Regions from separate parts of the Pseudomonas sp. o96-267 genome, predicted to be linked through region 2. Evidence: predicted binding sites of a transcription regulator. Region 2 holds the regulator's gene; the other holds the start of a gene.

Region 1 (10,897 bases), 110 kb from region 2:
GGCCGCCGCGGCGATCTGCTGGTTCTGATCGACGATCATGCCCACCGCGCCGAGGATGTTCTCTAGCGCCTGCTGCACCTTGGCCGACTGACTGACCGTGCCATCGGCCATCTGGTGACTGGCGTTCATCGCCTTCACCGCCGCCCCCACGCCACCTTGCAGCTTGGCGATCATCGCTTCGATCTCTTCGGTGGACTGCTGCGTACGCTTGGCCAGATTGCGCACCTCATCAGCAACCACGGCGAAACCACGCCCCTGCTCGCCGGCCCGCGCCGCCTCGATGGCGGCATTGAGCGCCAGCAGGTTGGTCTGCTCGGCGATGCCCTTGATCACATCGAGTACCTGGCTGATCGCGGCGCTGTCACTGGCCAGCTGGTTGATTACCGCCACCGACTGGTCGATTTCGCCGGCAAGACGCTGGATTGCGCCGACCTGCTGCTCGACCAACGCCCGGCCACTGACCGTTTCCTGATTCACGCTCTGCGCGCTACCCACCGCAGCGGCCGCACTACGCGCCACCTCCTGGGCAGTGGCAGACATCTGGTTCATCGCCGTTGCCACCTGCTCGATCTGTGCACGCTGCCCGGCCACCGCCTGATTGCTCTCGCCCGAAACCAGCTCGACACGATCCGCCTGACCACCGACCTCGCCCACCGTCTGCCCAACGCGCTCGATCAGGTCATGGATACGCACCACGGTCTGGTTGAACACCTGCCCCAATTCGCCCAGCTCGTCTCGGCTCTGCGCCTGGAAGTTGACCGTCATATCGCCTGCGGCAACCCTGTCCATCACCTGACCCAAGGTTTTCAGGGTCGCGCGAGTGGACACGTAGAAGCCGCTGTAGAGGTAGACGATCAGCAGAAACACCACTACCAGCGCCACCACCAACAACACCATCTGCGCACGGTTCTCGGTCAGCCGCTCGCTCAGCTGGCTATCGAGGAAGGCCAGCAGGCCGTCGTTGAAGGCGTAGGTCTTGGCCATTTCCTGGCTGACCTGATCGTAGAACTGCGCCCAAGGCGTATCCAGGCTGTCGGCAATGATCACCTGATCCTCGAACAGCACGCCACTGTCCTTCAGACTCTGGCGACTGGCTTCGGCAAGGCCACCCAGGCCGTTCTGCGCGGCGACGTTACCGGCCAATGCCTCCTGCAGGCTCAAGCCGTACTCGGCGTGTAGCTTCTCCAGTTGCAACAGCAGGTCATCGAACTTGGTGCTGGCTGCCGAGTTGAGAAACCCCTGCCCCAGGGAATAGGCGCCGATAGCACGGCCTTGACTGAGCACATCGGTGATCTGCGGGGTGACGTTGGTGATCAGCTCGGTAATCTGCCGCACCTGACGCTGCGGGTCCTGGCTTAGTCCCGCCTGGCTGGCCACCAGCTTGATGAAGACTTGGGACGAGCCCAGCAGCTTCTCGACGATGACCGTCTTGCTCTGCAAAGAAGTCTCGGCCTCTGCGCTCTTCAGCTCGGCCAGCAATTCGTCTCGCTTGGCGATGAACTCCGCTTCCTGCTCGGCATCGCTGGTCACTGGCTGCAGTCCTTGCAGGCCGGCACTAAGCGACTGCTGCAGTTGATCTATACGCCCCTCCAGATCCCCCGCCTGACCGGACTGACCAATCATCGAGTTGATCTGGACCAGATCATTGAGGCTTTCAAGATCACGCCGCAGCTGCAAGCTGCTGCCAAGTAGCTCGAGGCTTTCCAGGGCGGTCTGGGTACCAACGAACTGTCGATAGGAGTCGCGCACCAGGTAGAAGTTGGTGACGAGCATGGGCAGGAAGAATAGAACGCTGATCAGGCTGAACTTCATACCGAAGCTGAGGCGATTCATCAGCGCGATGGCCGGATACAACACGGTCTTCACTAGACGTCTCCAGTTGCCATTATTGTTATAGGTATTGCTTGGATCGCCGCCGAGCCTCTTACGGACTGATCACGGCGCCCTGTGTCGACCGACCTGGGTTCGCCGAGCTATGCGGCAAAGACAGGCAGACAAATGTGACGAAAATCACCAAACAGGGTCGACTACCGCCTCCTTATACGCCTTATCGACACGCGTCTCTGTAACTTAAGGTTAAACGCGCGCAGCACCCTTCACTCCCTCTCAAGAGTAAGCGTAGTTCGTCACTGGAATTACATAAGGACAAAGGGCGGGAGCAACCCGCCACTGTGCGTGACAGCAGGTTGCCCCCGCCCTGTAAACCGCCTGGGTACGATCTCTAGATGAATAACACCCAAACCGCGTAACCGGTATACCAGACCACCGCAGCGCGGATCAGCAGTTGCCACAGCTGATCCAGGGTATCGACACCCTCCTCACCCATCACTGGCGGCGGCATCTCACCAGCGGCTCGCCCAGCCTTGACCACCAGTTGCGCGGCAGAAATGTCCCAGCTCAGCAGCTCATGCAGCAAGGCGCGGCTGACAGCGACGAAGTTGCCGACCAAGGCGAAACTGGAAGCCAGCACCCGCGCCGGCAGCCAATCGAAGGCGTGGCGCAGTTGCACGGCGCGCTCACGCAGAGCAGGTTGCTGCGCATGCTCTGCGCTCATCGCCAACAGGCGATAGGCCAGAGCGGCCATGGGGCCCAACAGCAGATACCAGAAGATCACCGCAAAGAAGCTCTGATAGGCCTGCCACAGCAGATGCCCCTGCACCTGTTGCAGCAGCTCGGTGCCCTCCTCCGGCTGCAACGAAAGGTCACGTTCGGCTACGTGGTAAGCGGCCTGACCATCACCGCGCCGCCAGGCGTCGCGAAACGGCCCCAGCGCCGCGAGCAGATCACCACGCCCCAGGCTGTAAATCAGCACCAGCAAATGCACCGGCAAAGCCAGCCAGCCGTAAGCCAGCGGTTTGAGGAGCAGCAGCACCAGGCCCAACGCCAACACCGGCAACAGCACCAGAACGGCCAGGCACAGCCACGGAGCCTGCTGCAGGCCGCCTTGCTGCAGGCGCTGTAGTTGCGCCAACCAGGGGCCGTCCTGCTGGATGCGCAGGCGCCAGGCGGAAAACTTCTCGACCCACAGCACCAGCAGAATCACCAGAAAACTCATTGCTACCTCTCCTTCAATTCGGCGTGCAGACGCGTCCAGTCGAACGCGGCCCCCGGATCAGTCTTGCGCCCAGGCGCGATATCATTGTGGCCGCGGATGCGCTGCGTCGACAGCGACGGGTAAGCGTCCAGCAACTGCCGCGTCAGCTCGGCCAACCTGGCGTATTGAGCATCGGTATAAGGCAGATCATCCGTCCCCTCCAGCTCCACACCCAGCGAAAAATCGTTGCAGTTGTCGCGCCCCTCGAACCAGGAAACCCCGGCGTGCCAGGCACGATCCAGACAGGAGACGAACTGCGTCACCCCGCCATCACGCTCGATGAAAAAATGCGCGGAAACCTGCAAGGACGCGATCTCGGCGAAGAAAGGATGTTCGTCCACCGGCAAGCGGTTCTGAAAGAACGCCTGCACCTTGCCAGTACCGAACTGCCCAGGTGGCAGGCTGATGTTGTGCACCACCAACAGGGAGATTTCACCACTGGGGCGAACATTGAAATTCGGCGACGGGCAGTGAGGGATGCCCTGAAACCAGCCGGTTGAGGGGTCGAGCTGCATGGAAGGCTCCTGAACGAGCCACCACTCTAGAGCAGGGGGCTACGGCGGCCAAGCGCGAGGCCGCAACAGGATGTGCAAAGGCGGGAAAATCGAGGATCACGACTGTAGGAGTCGCGCCTCGCGGCGAATCGATATCGAGCACGCCGCAGGATCAAAAAGCTTCGCCCCGGGGCGGGGCTCCTAAAAATCAAGCCGTTGCCAGGGGCGAACGCTCCTGGCAATGAATCAGCTGTGCTTGAGCTTGCGCAAGTTACCGATGACCGACTCCAGGGCGCGGTCGAACAGCAACGCATCGTCGAGCAGGCGCACAGCGTTGCGGCGGAACTCCACCGCCAGCGCGTTGCGCGTCTTCTCCAGCACCTTCATGCCGGTGCGATTGACGAACACGTACTTGCCAGTGGGCTTGATGATGGCTGCCAGCTTGCAGCGCAGCTTGTGCTCTTCATCTTCCTGAATTTCCACCCAGCTACCCACACGCAGGCTGTCTACCTGCAGCAGCGCTTCGTCGTCGTCCGGGAGCACCACGTCCGGCTCCTGCGGACGGGTCTGACCTGGCGCCAGCAGAATGATCTCTTCGACCACCTCGACCATCGCCGGGGCATCCTCGACCTCTGCTTCGGCCGCCGGCAGCTCCAGCAGCGGCAACTCGACGCCCGCTTCGCTCAGATCGGTGTGCGTAACATCCTCGGGCACGGCCGTTTCGGCTTCAGGGGCAGCGCGCTTGAAGCGCTGGAAGGCTTGCACGTGCAGCACTTCCAATTGGCTGAAGAATTCGCTGGTAGAGAACGGATCGAACGCCGCACTGGCCATACCTTCGCGCAACGCCTTGAGCAAGCCGGGCACCAGTTCCAGCAAACGCAGACGCGCCTCTGGACCTTCATGCGGGGCGACGCTCCAGACCAGATCATCCATGGTCTGCAGCGCAGCCTGCCACTCGTCCGAATCCACGCCGTGCTTGAGGCAGGTCAGCATCAGCACCTTGCTCCAGGCTTCCTGCAGCAGCCGCACCACCACTTCCGGCAGCGTCTTGCCGAGCAAACGCTCATTCAGTGCCTGCTCGACCTGACGACGGGCCAGCTCGGCCTTGGCACTGCCTTCCTCGGCATCGCGGGTACGCTGTTCAAGCAACTCGCTGCGACGGCGCTCATCACCCGTGAACGCCATGAACTCGGCCAGCAGTTCGGAGAAGATCGCCGGATCATCGACGAAATCGTTCAGCAAACGCTGAACCACCTGTTCGATCTTCTGATAGAGGCTGTCACGCTGGGCATCGTCCTGATCGACCCAACCCAACGCGGCAGACGCAATTTCGTTGAGCAAGCGGCGCGCCGGATGGCTGCCACGGCTGAAGAAGGTCTTGTCCAGCACCGCAACCTTGAGCATCGGAATCTGCAGACGGCCAATCAGTGCCTTGAGCGAATCCGGCAGGGTGCGATCGTCGAGAATGAACTCGAACAGCATCGACACCAGATTGATCACATCTTCATCGACCTCACCCACCACTCGCGCCTTGCCACTCTTGGCGCTGGCACGTTCGAGCAATCGCTCGAGCTGGTCACGGAGATCGAAATCTTCGACGTTGACCTGTGCCGGAGCACGCTGCTGCATGTGCGATAGCAGGCGCATCAGGTCGTTGCTGGTGATCGGCATTGCATCGGCTGTCTGAGCCCGGCGTGGCATCGCCGTGCCGCGCACTTGCGAGAGCAGATCCTGCAGCGCACCGAACACTTCCTGCACGCCCTGATCGGCGCCTTCGAGCAAGGGCATGCCTTCCTCGCCGGACGACTGAACATAAGCGGAAGCTACCGGGCGCTGCTGACGGCGCGGCGGTGCGGACTTCAACTCAGGCAACACGCCCGCGCTGACCAGCGCCTGATTGGCCTCGGCGTAAAGCATGTCGCAACTGCCGAGCACGTATTTTTCGAACAGCTTGAGGATGATCAGCTTGACCTTGATCTCCACGCCCAGGCTGCTGCAGGCGTCGAGGAAGTATTCACTGAGCAGGGTTGGGCCGAGCGGGTTGCTCTTGTCGTCCAACTTCTTGCTGATCACCGCATTGAGGCGTGTGGTGAGATGGCCCAACGCAACAGCGTCTCGGCTCATCACCTTGGCCACCATGGCGTCCAGCGCCACGGTTTCTTCCAGTTCGTCGTTCTGCACCAGGCTCAGGCTATCGAACGACACGGCATCCAAGGCGGGTTGAGGCTTGCCAATTTCGTACTGGTTGAGATTGGCGAACGACTCGAACACCTTCTGCAGAAAGCCGCGCTCGATGTTCTTGCGCTTGAGCCGCAAGTCGCGCATGGCTTCGAAGAAAGCATTCTGCTCGGCATTGCTGGTCGCCCGATCCGCCATCTCGAAGAGGGTATCGTCAGCATTGTCGAACAGGCTCTGCAGGTTCTGCTTGAGCTGTTGCGCCGCTTTGTCACGCACCTGAATCAGCGCCACGGGCAGTCTTCCTACCGGCGAAGTTGGCGATTGCTCTGCGGTGGCCTTGTTCAGGTGCACCACGTTCGCGTCGGTCTTCATTCTAGTCTCCCGCAGACTGCTCGAACCCGAGCTTCCTGGTCTGCACAGCGTCAACCGAGCGTCGTCCCTAACGTCAAAGGCCTGGCGTCAATAATGAAAAAAGTAAAGCCATTATAGGGAGGCTGCGCGCCATACCAAGCCAATTTTTCCCACAGACATGACCCAGATCACAGATAGCCACACGCCATCTTCGGACGACGACCAATACACCACATTCGCACCCCCACAGCCTAACTCTGACAGGCCTTCGGCGCTGCACCGATAGTCGGGCCAAGGGGGCACTCTCGTCATTAAGAGCAGCGGCAACATATAAAAGTGCCTGATCAATTCTGCAGAACGACAAAAGGCCCAGCGCCGCGATGGAGCATTGCCCTGCAACCACCTGCCTCTATAATCGCGGCTCGACTACACCGGAGCCGACCATGCCCAACCTGACCCTCGCCGACCTCAGCAGTGAAATCGAAGCCAACGTCCGCCGCGCCCTGGCCGAAGACATTGGCAGCGGCGACATCACGGCCCAGCTGATTCCGGCCGAGCGCCTGGCCAGCGCCCGGATCATCACCCGCGAGGCGGCGGTTATCTGCGGCACGGCATGGGTCGATGCGGTATTTCGCCAACTCGACCCGCGTGTCGCGGTGCATTGGCAGGTAAAGGATGGCGACAAGGTCAGCGCCGACCAGACCCTGTTCCGCTTAGAAGGCCCGGCTCGCGCCCTGCTCAGCGGCGAGCGCAGCGCACTGAACTTTCTGCAGACTCTGTCTGCCGTCGCCACCCGCTGCCGCCACTATGCCGACCTGGTTGAAGGCACCCAGGTAAAACTGCTGGATACCCGCAAGACCCTGCCCGGTCTGCGCCTGGCGCAGAAGTACGCCGTAACCTGCGGCGGCTGCCACAACCACCGTATCGGTTTGTACGATGCCTTCCTTATAAAGGAAAACCACATCGCCGCCTGCGGCGGCATCGCCCAGGCAATTTCCGCAGCCCATCAGATCGCCCCGGGCAAACCGGTTGAAGTGGAAGTGGAAAGCCTGGAAGAACTGCGTGAAGCCCTGGAAGCCGGCGCCGATATCGTCATGCTCGACGAACTGTCACTGGAAGACATGCGCGAAGCCGTAAGACTCACCGCCGGCCGCGCCAAACTCGAAGCCTCAGGCGGTATCAACGACAGCACGTTGCGCGTGATTGCAGAGACGGGCGTGGACTACATCTCACTAGGGACGCTGACCAAGGATGTGAAGGCGGTGGACTTGTCGATGCGGTTGGCGTTGTGACCGACAGACTGCAAACAGCATAAGTTCGGACGAGCTCGGAGTGCCGCAATACTTGCGTGAAAACCAAGGCCACAATGGATAAACCGAGGTTGTCGGTGCGAACATTCAACTTCGCCCACACTCATATAGTCGTCATTTGAGATCGAGCGCTACTTGTGAAAGCGACGCCCACCACCAAGAGCTCGCTTCCTCCCAGTTTTCAGCAGGGTCCGACAGACAAAACCCGAGAGGTATTCTACTTGCCTGGCAAACTTGCCAAACCACATCGGCAGACCAACCCGCTCCAGTAGTTTCCTATTCCAGAGTGACGGCCGCGGCTACAGCCACGGTCGCAAGTCCACCACCGCAACGACCTCGGCAGTCTCCTTACGCAACAACACCACCATCGGTGTACCCGCCATCAAGGGCAGCCATGCGTCGGCTTCAGGCCATTGACTGATAGCTGACTGCACCTCGTCCGCCGAGTTGAACTTCTGCAATTCAGATAAAGGGGACGACCGCTCCGTTATCCGCTCGACACTATCGGCTATCGGCCGATAAAGGTCAGGACGCTGCGGCAAGTCACTACCCCCCTGCACGGACTCGAATATCAGCTCATTGTGCGCGGCACTATCACTTGGTGGCGCTGCGGCCACCCAGCGCGGGCCAAGCCAGGAAGGCTGACGGAACTCGGGGGCTGCCTGATCCAGCTTACGCGTGTCGACATCCAACACCCGCACCAGATCGAAACGATCAGTATTGAACACCAGCCAGGCTGGCCGCCCTTCAGCAACCGCCCACAACCCGTAGCCAAGAGCCGACAACTGCAACGCGGCGATCACGCTCAGATCGAACACCAGTGTTTTTTTACCTTCCTTGTACACCAGCAGGGTCAACAGCGGCCCGAGAATCACATCGACCAATAACAGCAATAAGAAAATATGAGTCACGCCCACCGCAGTATGCAGCGGAGCTGGATACCAGAGCTTGAACACCACCCACATTGCCAGCAGAGCAATAATGCCGGACAGACCCAGATGCAGAAGAAATGCTTTTAGACGTAGCGGCATAGACACACTAGACGAACAAAAAAGCCTTGGGAAAAACGGATTCAATGGCTCTAACCCAATTAATCCAAAATTCCAGGCCACTCAAAAACCATCAAGGTAATAAGCTTCATTAGCTGCACGCTTAACCCACTGTACTCAATCATTGTTCCCTCCGTAGGAGCCCCTCGGGGGGGGGGGAGAAGCTTTTAGGGGCAGACTGCCGACTCAACCGCTTTCGCCTTGGGTCGCGGTGTGCACAAAAAATATTGCAGGCCGCAATGGATACAGGCGAGTCCCACAACAGCACAACGCCCCGCACAATGGCGGGGCGTCGATACGTTCAGCCGTATAGACAGCCTGGGGGCGCAAAGGTACCTAAGTACACTTATTAGCCACGGCAGCTGGCCGGCAGATATTTAACATCAATCCCGTTACTAGCTGCCGGCTGACATACCCAAGCGACAACAGCTTGCTCTGTACCTTGGGTAAAGTCAGCTGCTGTAGCCGCTGTTTGAGCATCTGCATCAGTGTACGGAACCAACTCAAGGTTAACACCAGTACCCAGTTGCGAGATATTTTGAGCAACCACAGTGATCACACCAGCAGAAGTAGTAGTAATGGAATTCACATACTGGCTGATACCACCAGAAGGTGCAGTTGCGGTTTCACCGCATCCAAAGTCATTGCCAGAGGGGGCAGTGCGCAGACCAGTCTGAGAGGCCTCGGTGATGGTCGTACGGCAAGAGGATGCAGCAAGGATAACTTCAGAAACTCGCGCACGAGCCGTATAGTCCTGATAAGCCGGCAGAGCGATGGCGGCCAGAATACCGATGATCGCAACCACGATCATCAGTTCGATCAGGGTAAAACCTTTTTGCATTTGAGCTTTCATGCATTCTCTCCTAGAAATAGATAGGTCCAGCGACCTAGACATGACTATGCAGCCTGCATGCCAACCTCTCAAGCCAGCACAATCTGAGACACACAGATCTTTTCCCACCCCACCCACAACCGCAACCAAGCACTAACTGCCAATTTTCGTCACCTCGGACAACCTCGTTTGGCAGCCTATTGGCGACTAGGTTATAAGGCAGGCATAGTTTGTGGAGTCTCTAATGAACGAAAGCGTATCCCTGTCCGGTTTGGCCAAGCAGATGGTGCTGGCAGAACTGCTGGATGAAAAAGCCGCACAACAGGCGCAACAGCAGGCCCAGCGCAACAAGCTATCGCTGGTCACTTACCTAGTGCAGAACAAACTGGTAAAGAGCCGAGCTCTGGCCGAACTGGCCTCGGAGCAGTTCGGCGTTTCCTTTCTCGACCTCAACACCCTCGACAAGGAAAGCCAGCCACGCGATTTGATCAGCGAGAAGCTGGTACGTCAGCACCGCGTGCTGCCACTTTGGCGCCGTGGCAATAAGCTGTTCGTCGGCCTCTCCGACCCCTCCAACCACCAGGCCGTCACCGACGTACAGTTCAGCACCGGCCTGAACACCGAAGCGATTCTGGTCGAGGACGACAAACTCGGCGATGCCATAGACAAATTCTTCGACTCAGCCAACAGTGGTATGGAAGATCTGGCCGATGTCGACCTCGACGGTCTGGACGTCGAGGCGGTTAACGATGACAAACCCGTGGGTGAAGGTGGCGCCGATGCCGACGATGCACCTGTGGTTCGCTTCGTCAACAAAATGCTGCTGGATGCCATCAAGGGCGGCTCATCGGACCTGCACTTCGAACCTTACGAAAAAGCCTACCGAGTCCGCTTCCGCACCGACGGCATCCTCCATGAGGTCGCTCGCCCGCCCATCCAGCTGGCACCACGAATTTCCGCCCGCCTGAAGGTCATGGCCGCCCTGGATATTTCCGAGCGGCGCAAGCCGCAGGACGGCCGGATCAAGATGAAAATATCCAAGAGCAAAGCCATCGACTTTCGCGTCAATACCCTGCCCACACTCTGGGGCGAGAAGATCGTGATGCGGATTCTCGACCCCACCAGCGCGCAGATGGGGATCGATGTGCTGGGTTACGAGGAGGAACAGAAAGAGCTGTATATGGCTGCCCTCAAGCAACCTCAAGGCATGATTCTGGTCACCGGCCCCACCGGTTCGGGGAAAACCGTATCGCTCTACACTGGCCTGAATATTCTCAATACGCCTGATGTGAATATTTCCACCGCAGAAGATCCGGTGGAGATTAACCTCGAGGGTATCAACCAAGTAAACGTCAATCCCAAGCAGGGCATGGACTTTACCCAGGCGCTACGCGCCTTTCTGCGCCAGGACCCGGACATCATCATGGTGGGGGAGATCCGCGACCTGGACACCGCCTCCATTGCCGTCAAGGCCGCGCAAACCGGGCATATGGTGATGTCCACACTGCACACCAACAGCGCCGCGGAAACCCTGACCCGCCTGCGCAATATGGGCGTGCCATCCTTCAACATCGCCACCTCGGTCAACC
Region 2 (10,897 bases):
CCAATCTGGACAAGGTGGGCATTCAGGCCTATCACGGCGCGCCGGCCGCCGAGAACGTCACTGGCAGTGCCTCGGGCAATATGTTCCAGGGCGAGCTGCGCCTGAACAGCGAAAATTTCGCCCTGCACCTGGATCAGCTGTTCCCCAAGCCCTGGCGCTATCGCCATGCTCAGGCCCGCTTGAGTTGGGACTGGAGTGAAACCGGCCTGACCTTGTACAGCCCCTTCATGCGCGTGGATGGCGAGGAGGGGCAGGTCGCCGGTGACATGCTGATCCGCCTGTTGAGCGATCCCGAGGCCGAAGACTACATGGACCTGCGCGTCGGTATGCGCGACGGCGATGCTTCTTATACCGAGAAGTACCTGCCGAGCCGCGCGCCAGGCATGAGCGCCGAGCTCGATCATTGGCTGAAAACAGCGATCCGTGCGGGGCACGTCGAAGAAGGCTACTTCCAGTATCAGGGCTCGTTGAACAAGGGCGCACCGTTGGGCGCGCGCAGCCTCAGTCTGTTCTTCAAGGTCAGGGATGCCGAGCTGGCCTTCCAGCCCGGTTGGCCTGCGTTGCGCGAGGGCGTGGGTGAGGTGCTGATCGAAGACGATGCAGTGCGCGTGCGCCTACAGAGCGGGCGCTTGCAGGAAAGCCAGGTCAGCGATGTCGTGGCCAATATTCCGCTGTTGCACGACGGCAAACCACCACGTCTGCAGCTCGACGGCAAGGTGCAGAGCAGCCTGAGTGACGCTATCAAACTGTTGCAGGAAGCGCCTCTGGGGACCGCAGAAATCTTTGCCGGTTGGCAAGGTGAAGGGCCTCTGGCCGGTCGTCTGCAGCTGGATATTCCGCTACAGAAGGGGCAGGCGCCTGGTGTGGTGGTGGACTTCGCCACTGAGGGCGCAAGCCTCAAATTGGCCAACCCCGACCTGCAGCTGAGCAAGGTTCAGGGTTCATTTCGCTTCGACAGCGCTGCCGGGTTGAGCGCGCCGGATGTTCGCGCCGAGGTCTTCGGGCGTCAGGTGCGCGGCAAGATCAGCGCCGAGGGCGCACGTGGGCAGGCGCGCACGCTGTTCGATCTGCGTGGACAGGTCCAGGTCGATACCCTCAGCCAGTGGCTGGGTGGGCCGCAGAAGCTGCCAGTCAGCGGACTGCTGCCTTATCGCCTGCGCCTGACCCTGGATGGCGATGACAGCAAGCTGCGTGTCGACTCCAACCTGCGCGGTGTGGTGGTCGACCTGCCCGCGCCTTTCGGTAAGACGGCGCAGCAGGAGCGGGATACCGATTGGCGCATGACCCTCTCCGGGCGTGAGCGCCGTTACTGGGCGAACTATGGCGAGCTTGCCAGTCTGAGTCTGACCGCCCCTCCGGGAGCGCTGGCTGACGGCCGCGGTGAAGTGGTGCTCGGCGGCGGGGCCGCAGGGCTGCCTCCAGGTCAGGGCTTGCGTGTGCGTGGGCATCTGGATGAGTTGGACCTGGACGCCTGGAAGCAGCTCGGCAGCAATCATCCGGTCAAGGTGGATGCCGACAGCCAGCGCCTGTTTCGCAGTGCGCGACTGGATATCGGGCGTTTCCGCGGCTTTGGCCAAGAGGTCGAACAGCTGACCCTTGGTCTGGCGCGAGAAGGCCAGGGCTGGGCCTTGCAACTCGACAGCGAGCTGGCGGCCGGACGTGTGCTGTTGGCCGATGCCGAGGGTGTGCCTATACGTATCGATCTGCAGCACGTGCGGTTGCCGGCGCCAGATCCTGAGGCGACCAAGGCCAGCGATGCGCCTGATCCTATGGCCGATATCGACCCTCGACAAATTCCGGCGCTGGATATCGCCATCCAACGCGTGCAGCGCGGTGACAAGGTACTGGGCGCCTGGTCGCTCAAGGTACGCCCGGAAGCGCAGGGTGTGCGTTTCGATGAGCTCGACCTTGACCTGCAGGGGCTGAAAATCGGCGGTAGCGCTGGTTGGCGAGGCACGCCAGGCAGTACGCGCAGTTGGTACAAGGGGCGTCTGCAGGGCAAAAATTTGGGTGAGGTACTGCAAGCTTGGGGGTATGCGCCTAGCGTGACCAGCGAGAGCTTCCGCCTGGATGCTGACGGCAACTGGCCGGGGTCACCCGCGTGGTTTTCGCTGAAGCGCTTCAGCGGTAACCTCGATCCTTCGCTGCGCAAAGGTCAGTTTGTCGAGGTGCAGGGGTCTGCACAGGCACTGCGCGTGTTCGGCGTACTCAACTTCAACTCCATCGGTCGTCGTCTTCGCTTGGACTTCTCCGATCTGTTGGGCAAGGGCCTGAGCTACGATCGGGTCAAAGGCAACCTGCAGGCCACTGATGGTTTACTTGTGACCAATGAGCCGATCACGATGACTGGGCCTTCGAGCAACCTCGAGCTTAATGGCAATATCGATGTGCGCAACGAACATATTGACGCCAAGCTGTTGGTGACCCTGCCGGTGACCAACAACCTGCCGCTGGCGGCGTTGATCGTCGGCGCTCCGGCGATTGGTGGGGCGCTGTTCGTGGTGGACAAATTGCTCGGCGACAAGGTCGCCCGCTTTGCCAGTGTGCAGTACGACGTCAAGGGTCCGCTGCAGGACCCGGAGATCAGCTTCGACAAGCCCTTCGAAAAACCGCAATGAGGTTACGTCTTGGCGTAGGCTGTTACATCAAGCCGCATAGAGTGTCGCCATGAATCTCGCCGTAATCCAGATGGTCAGCCAGGACGACGTGCAAACCAATCTGCGCCTGGCTCGTCGCCTGCTGGAGCGTGCCGCGCAGGGTGGTGCGCGCCTTGCCGTGCTGCCGGAGAACTTCGCGGCCATGGGTCGCCGCGACCTGGCTGCCATCGGGCGTGCCGAGGCATTGGGAGAGGGGCCGATACTGCCCTGGTTGAAACGCGCTGCGCGTGACCTCAGTTTATGGATAGTGGCCGGCACCTTGCCGCTGCCCCCGGACGATGATGCCGACGGCAAACCGCGCGCCTGCTCGCTGTTGATCGATGATCAGGGCGAGCGTGCCGCTCGTTACGACAAACTGCATCTGTTCGATGTCGATGTGGCCGACAATCGTGGGCGTTATCGCGAGTCGGATGATTTTGCCCATGGCCAGCGTGTCGTGGTGGCGGATACCCCCGTGGGGCGCTTGGGGCTGACCGTGTGCTATGACCTGCGCTTCCCTGAGCTGTTCAGTGCGCTTCGCGAGGCCGGCGCCGAGCTGATCAGCGTGCCGGCGGCGTTCACTGCGGTGACCGGTGCGGCGCACTGGCAGGTATTGACCCGCGCCCGCGCCATCGAAACCCAGTGCTATGTGCTGGCAGCCGGGCAAGGCGGTGAACACCCTGGTCAGCGTTTGACGTTCGGCCATTCGGCGATCATCGACCCATGGGGCCAGGTATTGGCCGAGCAGGCTCAGGGGGATGGGGCCTTGCTGGCTCCTCGCGATGCCGCCGAGCAGGCGAGCATTCGCCAACGTATGCCGGTGCAGCAGCACCGCCGTTTTTTCTTGTCGGACGTACCGCGTCCGATCGTTGTGGAGTGACCATGAATACGATGTTGCAATCCGTCAGCGAGCATCTGCTTGCACCCGGTAACCTGACTTTCGACAGCCTCAGCAGCGTGCTGGGCGAAGTCGCAGGGCCTGGCATCGATGCCGCCGATCTGTACTTTCAAAGCCAGGTCTCGGAAACCTGGGTGCTGGAGGATGGCATCGTCAAGGAAGGCAGTTTCAACCTCGATCAGGGGGTTGGGGTGCGTGCCCAGTCCGGTGAGAAAACCGGCTTCGCCTACAGCAATGCCATCAGCCTCGATGCGCTGACGCAAGCCGCCCAGGCCGCACGTTCGATCTCGCGCGCCGGCCAGCAGGGCCGCGTGCAGGCGTTCGTCAGCCCGCATGTAACCCAGCTGTATGCCGAGGGCAACCCGCTGGATGTCATGGGCCGTGCCGAGAAGGTCGAGCTGCTGCAGCGCATCGACCGCGCCACGCGCGCACTCGACCCGCGTATCAAACAGGTTACCGTGAGCCTGGCTGGAGTCTGGGATCGTATTCTGGTGGCGGCACATGACGGCAGCCTAAGCGCCGATATCCGCCCGCTGGTGCGTTTCAACGTCAGCGTCATCGTCGAGCAGAACGGTCGTCGCGAGCGCGGTGGGCATGGCGGTGGCGGACGTACCGACTACCGCTATTTCCTGGAAGAAGACCGCGCCATGGGCTACGCCCGCGAGGCGCTGCGCCAGGCGCTGGTCAACCTTGAAGCCATCGCTGCACCCGCTGGCAGCATGCCGGTGGTGATGGGTGCCGGTTGGTCCGGTGTGCTGCTGCACGAAGCGGTCGGCCACGGCCTGGAAGGCGACTTCAACCGCAAGGGCAGTTCGGCCTACAGCGGTCAGGTCGGGCAGAAGGTCGCTTCCAGCCTGTGCACCATCGTCGACGACGGCACCCTGGCCGGGCGTCGCGGCTCGCTCAGCGTCGACGATGAAGGCACGCCGACCCAGTGCACCACGCTGATCGAGAACGGCGTGCTCAAGGGCTACATGCAGGACAAGCTCAATGCCCGCCTGATGGGCGTGGCCGCTACCGGCAACGGTCGACGCGAGTCATACGCGCACCTGCCGATGCCGCGCATGACCAACACCTACATGCTGGCTGGCGAAAGCGATCCGGAGGAAATCATCCGCTCGGTGAAGAAGGGCATCTACTGCGCCAACCTTGGCGGCGGTCAGGTCGATATCACTAGCGGCAAGTTCGTGTTCTCCACCAGTGAGGCCTACCTGATCGAGGACGGCAAGATCACCGCGCCGGTCAAGGGCGCCACTCTGATTGGCAATGGTCCGGAGGCGATGAGCCGCGTGTCCATGGTCGGCAATGATCTGGCGCTGGACAGCGGCGTCGGCACTTGCGGCAAGGACGGTCAGTCGGTGCCAGTGGGCGTCGGGCAGCCGACGCTGAAGATCGATGCGATCACCGTAGGCGGCACCGGTGCCTAATGCGATGCAGGCTCAACGCAAGCCGCGGTGGATTTCATCAAGCTCGCGGATGTACTTGAACACCTTGCGCGCGGCGGCTGGCGGCTTGTTGCGCGCGGCTTCGTGCTGCGCGTGACGAACCAGGCCGCGCAGGTGCTGAACATCAGCGTCCGGGTAGAGCTCGACGAAGCTCTCCAGCGCGCTGTCGCCCTCGGCGATCAGGCGGTCGCGCCAGCGTTCGAGAGCGTGGAAACGCTCGTTGTACTCGCGGGTGGAGCTGTCCACCTGGTCGAGCATGGCAACGATCGCGTCGACATCCTGTTCACGCATCAGCTTGCCGATGAACTGGATGTGGCGTTTGCGCGCGGCATTGGCGGTATGTTTCGGCGCTTCGGCAAGCGCGCGGCGTAAGGCATCGGTCAGCGGCATCTTGGCCAGCAGATCCGCCTTGAGCGTGGTCAGTCTCTCGCCAAGGTCCTGCAGGGCATGCAGTTCGCGTTTGACCTGGGATTTGCTCTTCTCCAGGGAGAAGTCGTCGTAGGAATCAGACATGGGGTGGGTCCAGAGGGAAACGCCGCCATGATAGCAGTAACCGTGGCTGCCGGCCCGTGGGCGGGGAGTCGAGAGCAGGCCTTGGGTTTCGCATAAAGAGTGCCTGCGCCAAGAGAATCGGGAGTGGTTATGAGTGAAGTAGAACGTATCGGGCCGCAGGCCTTGCCAGTGCTGCAAGAGCAGGTCGAGGCCATTCTCGCCGAAGCCAGGCGCCAGGGCGCCAGTGCCTGCGAGGTGGCGGTTTCGGCTGGTCAGGGGCTGTCTACCACGGTGCGTCAGGGCGAGGTGGAGACCGTCGAGTTCAATCGCGACCAGGGTTTCGGCATCACCCTGTACGTAGGCCAGCGCAAGGGCTCGGCCAGCACCTCGGCCACCGGTATCGAGGCCATTCGTGAAACTGTGGCAGCGGCTCTGGCGATTGCCAAACATACCAGCGAGGACGAGTGCTCCGGCCTCGCCGATGCTGCGCTGATGGCGCGCGAGCTGCCTGAACTGGATCTCTATCACCCCTGGTCGATCACTCCGGAGCAGGCGGTGGAGCAGGCGCTCACCTGTGAGGCTGCGGCTTTCGCGGCAGACAAACGGATCAAGAATGCTGACGGCACCAGCCTCAATACCCACCAGGGCTGCCGTGTGTATGGCAACAGCCACGGTTTCGTCGGCGGTTACGCCAGCACCCGTCATAGCCTCAGCTGCGTGATGATCGCTGAGGGCGATGGGCAGATGCAGCGCGACTACTGGTACGACGTCAATCGTCAGGGTGAACTGCTGGCCGATGCCAAGGGCATCGGCCAGCGCGCCGCCGCGCGCGCGGTCAGCCGGCTTGGTGCGCGCCCGGTGCCGACCTGCGAAGTGCCGGTGCTGTTCGCCGCCGAATTGGCTGGTGGACTGTTCAGCCACCTGCTGGCGGCAATCTCGGGTGGCAACCTGTATCGCCAGTCCTCGTTCCTCGAAGGCGCCCTCGGTCAACGCCTGTTCCCCGAGTGGCTGACCCTTGACGAGCGCCCGCATCTGCCGCGTGCGCTGGGCAGTGCGACCTTCGATGGCGATGGCCTGGCCACCTACGCCAAGCCCTTTGTGGAAAAGGGCGAGCTGGTCTCCTACGTGCTCGGTACCTATTCCGGGCGCAAGCTGGGTTTGCCGAGCACCGCCAACTCCGGCGGCGTGCACAATCTCTTCGTCACCCATGGCGATGAGGATCAGCAGGCGCTGATTCGCCGCATGGACCGCGGCTTGCTGGTTACCGAGCTGATGGGCCAGGGACTGAATCTGGTCACCGGTGATTATTCCCGCGGTGCGGCAGGCTTCTGGGTGGAGAACGGCGAGATCCAGTTCCCGGTACAGGAAGTCACCATCGCCGGTAATCTGCGCGACATGTTCCGTCAGGTCGTTGCCGTCGGTCGTGACCTCGAGCGTCGCGGCAATATCTCCACCGGCTCGGTGCTGATCGAGAAAATGACCGTCGCCGGCAGTTGAGTCGGCAGAAACGACAAGGCCACCTGCGGGTGGCCTTGTCGTTTTTATCAGGAGGAGTTACTCGCCTTCGTCGAAGTAGTTGTCGATCAGCGCGACCAGAGCGTCCAGGGCTGGTTCGTCCTGCTCGCCCTCGGTGTACAGATGCACCGGGGTGCCCTTGCCGGCTGCCAGCATCATCACCGCCATGATGCTCTTGCCGTCTACCAGACTGTCGGCGCTGCGGCCGATGCGTACCTGGCAGGGGTAGGTGCTCGCCACGCCGACGAACTTCGCTGCGGCGCGGGCATGCAGGCCAAGTTTGTTGATGATGGTGATTTCACGTGCTGGCATCGCGGCAGGATTCCTTAGCTGAGGTCGCGGTGACGCACCTGGACGTTCTTCAGCGAGTCTTTGAGTGCCTGGCTCAGGCGGTTGGCCAGGTACACCGAACGGTGGTGGCCACCGGTGCAGCCAATGGCGATGGTGACATAGGCGCGGTTGCTGGCGGCGAAGCGTGGTAGCCATTTTTCCAGGTAGGCGAGGATGTCTTGATACATCTCTTCGACCTCCGGTTGCGCGGCTAAATAGTCGATCACCGGTTGATCCAGCCCGGAATGGTCGCGCAGCTCCGGTTTCCAGTAAGGATTGGGCAAGCAGCGCGCATCGAACACCAAATCAGCGTCCACTGGCATGCCACGTTTGAAACCGAAGGATTCGACGAGAAAGGCAGTGCCGGTCTGTGTCTGGCCCAGCAGGCGCAGCTTGAGGGTGTCACGCAACTGATAGAGATTTAGCCGGGTGGTATCGATCTTCAGGTCGGCACGATCGGTGATCGGTGCCAGCAGCAGGCTTTCGTACGCAATGGCCTCGGCCAGCGAGCGGTTGTCGTTGGTCAGCGGGTGGCGCCTGCGGGTTTCGGAAAACCGCTTGAGCAGGGTTTCGTCTTCGGCATCGAGATAGAGCACATCGCAGCGGATGTTGCGTTTGCGCACTTCATCGAGCAGCTCCGGGAAGCGCTTGAGCTGGCTCAGCAGGTTGCGCGCATCGATAGAGACGGCCACCTGCGGCAGCAGCATGTCGCTATGCGGCAGGAAGCGCTCGGCAAGATCCGGCAGCAGACCGGCTGGCAGGTTATCGATGCAGTAGAAGCCGTTGTCCTCAAGTACATCGAGGGCGGTGCTCTTGCCCGAGCCCGAGCGACCGCTGACGATGATCAGGCGCATGTTTATTAACCGTTCTGAATGTCCACGACGACCTGAAAGAGATCTTCGCCGCTGTTGGCCCGGCGCAGACGTTCACGTACATCCTGGCGATCGAGCATGCTGGCAATCTGGCGCAGCAGTTCGAGGTGCGCATCGGTTGCCGCCTCCGGCACCAGAAGTACGAACAGCAGATCGACCGGCACGCCGTCGATGGCGTCGAAGTCGACTGCCGTCTCCAGGTGCAGGACTGCACTGATCGGGGCACTGCAGCCAGCCAGGCGGCAGTGGGGAATGGCAATGCCGTTGCCGAAGCCGGTGGAGCCAAGCTTCTCGCGGGCGATGAGGCTTTCGAAGATGTCCTGGGCATCCAGGTCGGGCAGATCGCGTGCAACCAGATTGGCGATCTGTTCGAGCACACGTTTTTTGCTGCCGCCCGGCACGTTCACCAGGGAACGGCCGGGGGTCAGGATATTTTCAAGTCGGATCATGGATAGGGAATGTCAGCGGGCCGTGGCGCCTTGCAGGCGTTCGAGCTGCTTTTCCTTGTGCTTGATGAGTTGACGGTCGAGTTTATCGGCCAACAGGTCGATGGCAGCGTACATGTCCTGATGTTCGGCATTGGCGACGACTTCGCCGCCGGCGATGTGCAGGGTGGCTTCGATCTTCTGCTTGAGTTTTTCGACCTCCATGGTCACCTGTACGTTGGTGATCTTGTCGAAGTGGCGTTCCAGTCGGCCCAGTTTCTCGCCGATGTAGTCACGCAGGGCGTCGGTCACATCCAGCTGATGTCCACTGATGTTGACTTGCATACCGCTTTCTCCTTGTTGCCTTGTGTAAGAGACGGGTCCTATTCGACCCGTCGCCGGAACACTTTGGCCTGAAGACCTTGTGCCTTCAGTCGATCTGGCCTACATCAGTCGCTTGCGCTCACTGGAGGGCGCTATACCGAGGGACTCGCGATACTTGGCGACCGTCCGACGGGCGACTTGGATGCCTTGTGCCTCCAGTAAACCAGCGATCTTGCTGTCACTCAATGGCTTTTTCGCGTTTTCCGCAGCAACCAGTTTTTTGATGATGGCGCGGATCGCGGTGGACGAGCATTCGCCGCCTTCAGAGGTGCTGACGTGGCTGGAGAAGAAATATTTCAGCTCGTAAATACCGCGTGGCGTGTGCATGAATTTCTGCGTGGTCACGCGTGAGATCGTCGACTCATGCATGCCCACCGCCTCGGCGATGTCGTGCAGGACCAGAGGCTTCATCGCCTCGTCGCCGTAATCGAGAAAACCACGTTGGTGCTCGACGATCTGCGTGGCCACTTTCATCAGCGTTTCGTTGCGGCTCTGCAGGCTCTTGATGAACCAGCGTGCCTCCTGCAACTGGTTGCGCATGAAGGTGTTGTCGGCGCTGGAGTCGGCGCGTTTGACGAAGCCGGCATACTGCGGGTTGACCCTCAGTCGTGGCATGGCTTCCTGGTTCAGTTCCACCAGCCAGCGGTCGTTGTGCTTGCGCACGATCACGTCCGGTACGACGTATTCCGGCTCGCTGGACTCGATTTGCGAGCCCGGTCGCGGATTCAGGCGCTGGATCAGGTCGATGACCTGACGCAGCTCGTCTTCCTTGAGTTTGGTGCGGCGCATCAGCTGTGCGTAATCGCGGCTGCCGAGCAGTTCCAGGTAATCGCCGACCACGCGCTGGGTTTCGCTCAGCCAGGGGGTGTTAGCGGGCAACTGACGCAGTTGCAGGAGCAGGCATTCGCGCAGGTCACGGGCGCCGATACCTGCTGGTTCGAACTGCTGGATGCGGTGCAGCACCACTTCCACTTCATCCAGTTCGACATCCAGTTCGGGGTCGAAGGATTCGGTCACTTCCTCGAGGTTTTCTTCGAGGTAGCCGTCGTTGTTGATGCAGTCGATCAGGGTGGCCGCGATCAGGCGATCCTTGTCCGACATGGGCGCCAGGTTCAGTTGCCAGAGCAGGTGGCTGTGCAGACTTTCGCCGCTGGAGGTGCGAGTGGTGAAGTCCCACTCGTCATCATCGTTGCTGGGCAGGCTGCTGGCGCTGGTCTGGTAGATGTCTTCCCAGGCGGTGTCGACTGGCAGCTCGTTGGGAATGCGCTCGCCCCAGTCACCTTCTTCCAGGTTATCCACCGTCGGGGTGGTTTCCTGGTAGCTCTCTTCCTTGTTCGGGGTCGGAGTGGCGCTTTCGGCGCCATCAGCCATTGGATCGCTGTTGTCGAAGTCGTCGCCTTCTTCCTGGCGCTCGAGCATGGGATTGGACTCCAGCGCCTCCTGGATTTCCTGTTGCAGGTCCAGGGTAGACAGTTGGAGGAGGCGGATAGCCTGTTGCAGCTGCGGGGTCATCGTCAGCTGCTGGCCCATCTTGAGGACTAGCGATGGTTTCATTGCAGACCTTAATTTACTGGCGAGTTACGCCTTCCACATCAGGGCGCCGAAGCGCCGCCAGGAAGCAAATTATATGCCTGAATTTCTCGTTTTTGCCTAGGGGTTGCAATATTTCTGTAGCGAAATAGCCGGCGACCTACAGGCGGAACTCGTGGCCCAGGTATACCTCTTTCACCGTCTGGTTGGCGAGGATGGTCTCGGCGTCACCTTCGGCGATCAGTTGCCCATCGTTGACGATGTAGGCGGTTTCGCAGATATCCAGGGTTTCGCGCACGTTGTGATCGGTGATCAGAATGCCGATGCCCTTGGTCTTGAGGTGATGGATGATCTGCTTGATGTCGCCAAC

The links. Region 2 encodes sigma-54, which starts transcription at its own class of promoters, with help from an activator protein. Its sites were predicted from a motif close to ANTGGCATNNANNTTGCTNT; they were not measured.
Region 1: EGJ86_RS02280 (pilin) is a predicted target of sigma-54. The motif match lies at 9,375-9,394, and genes of this name have one in related genera.

What each region holds. Positions count from the first base shown of each region.
Region 1 covers NZ_RHQP01000002.1:185,656-196,552, forward strand. The annotation lists gene EGJ86_RS25525 (methyl-accepting chemotaxis protein) at 1-549, opposite strand, end outside; partial or broken gene EGJ86_RS25530 (HAMP domain-containing protein) at 691-1,833, opposite strand; gene ampE (regulatory signaling modulator protein AmpE) at 2,222-3,055, opposite strand; gene ampD (1,6-anhydro-N-acetylmuramyl-L-alanine amidase AmpD) at 3,058-3,609, opposite strand; gene EGJ86_RS02265 (DUF1631 domain-containing protein) at 3,835-6,138, opposite strand; gene nadC (carboxylating nicotinate-nucleotide diphosphorylase) at 6,561-7,409, shown strand; gene tfpZ (TfpX/TfpZ family type IV pilin accessory protein) at 7,727-8,458, opposite strand; gene EGJ86_RS02280 (pilin) at 8,826-9,329, opposite strand; gene pilB (type IV-A pilus assembly ATPase PilB) at 9,553-10,897, shown strand, end outside.
Region 2 covers NZ_RHQP01000002.1:75,981-86,877, reverse strand. The annotation lists gene EGJ86_RS01850 (YhdP family protein) at 1-2,618, shown strand, start outside; gene EGJ86_RS01845 (carbon-nitrogen hydrolase family protein) at 2,668-3,516, shown strand; gene tldD (metalloprotease TldD) at 3,519-4,961, shown strand; gene yjgA (ribosome biogenesis factor YjgA) at 4,974-5,492, opposite strand; gene pmbA (metalloprotease PmbA) at 5,622-6,968, shown strand; gene EGJ86_RS01825 (HPr family phosphocarrier protein) at 7,026-7,298, opposite strand; gene rapZ (RNase adapter RapZ) at 7,313-8,170, opposite strand; gene ptsN (PTS IIA-like nitrogen regulatory protein PtsN) at 8,176-8,637, opposite strand; gene hpf (ribosome hibernation-promoting factor, HPF/YfiA family) at 8,650-8,958, opposite strand; gene EGJ86_RS01805 (RNA polymerase factor sigma-54) at 9,058-10,551, opposite strand; gene lptB (LPS export ABC transporter ATP-binding protein) at 10,688-10,897, opposite strand, start outside.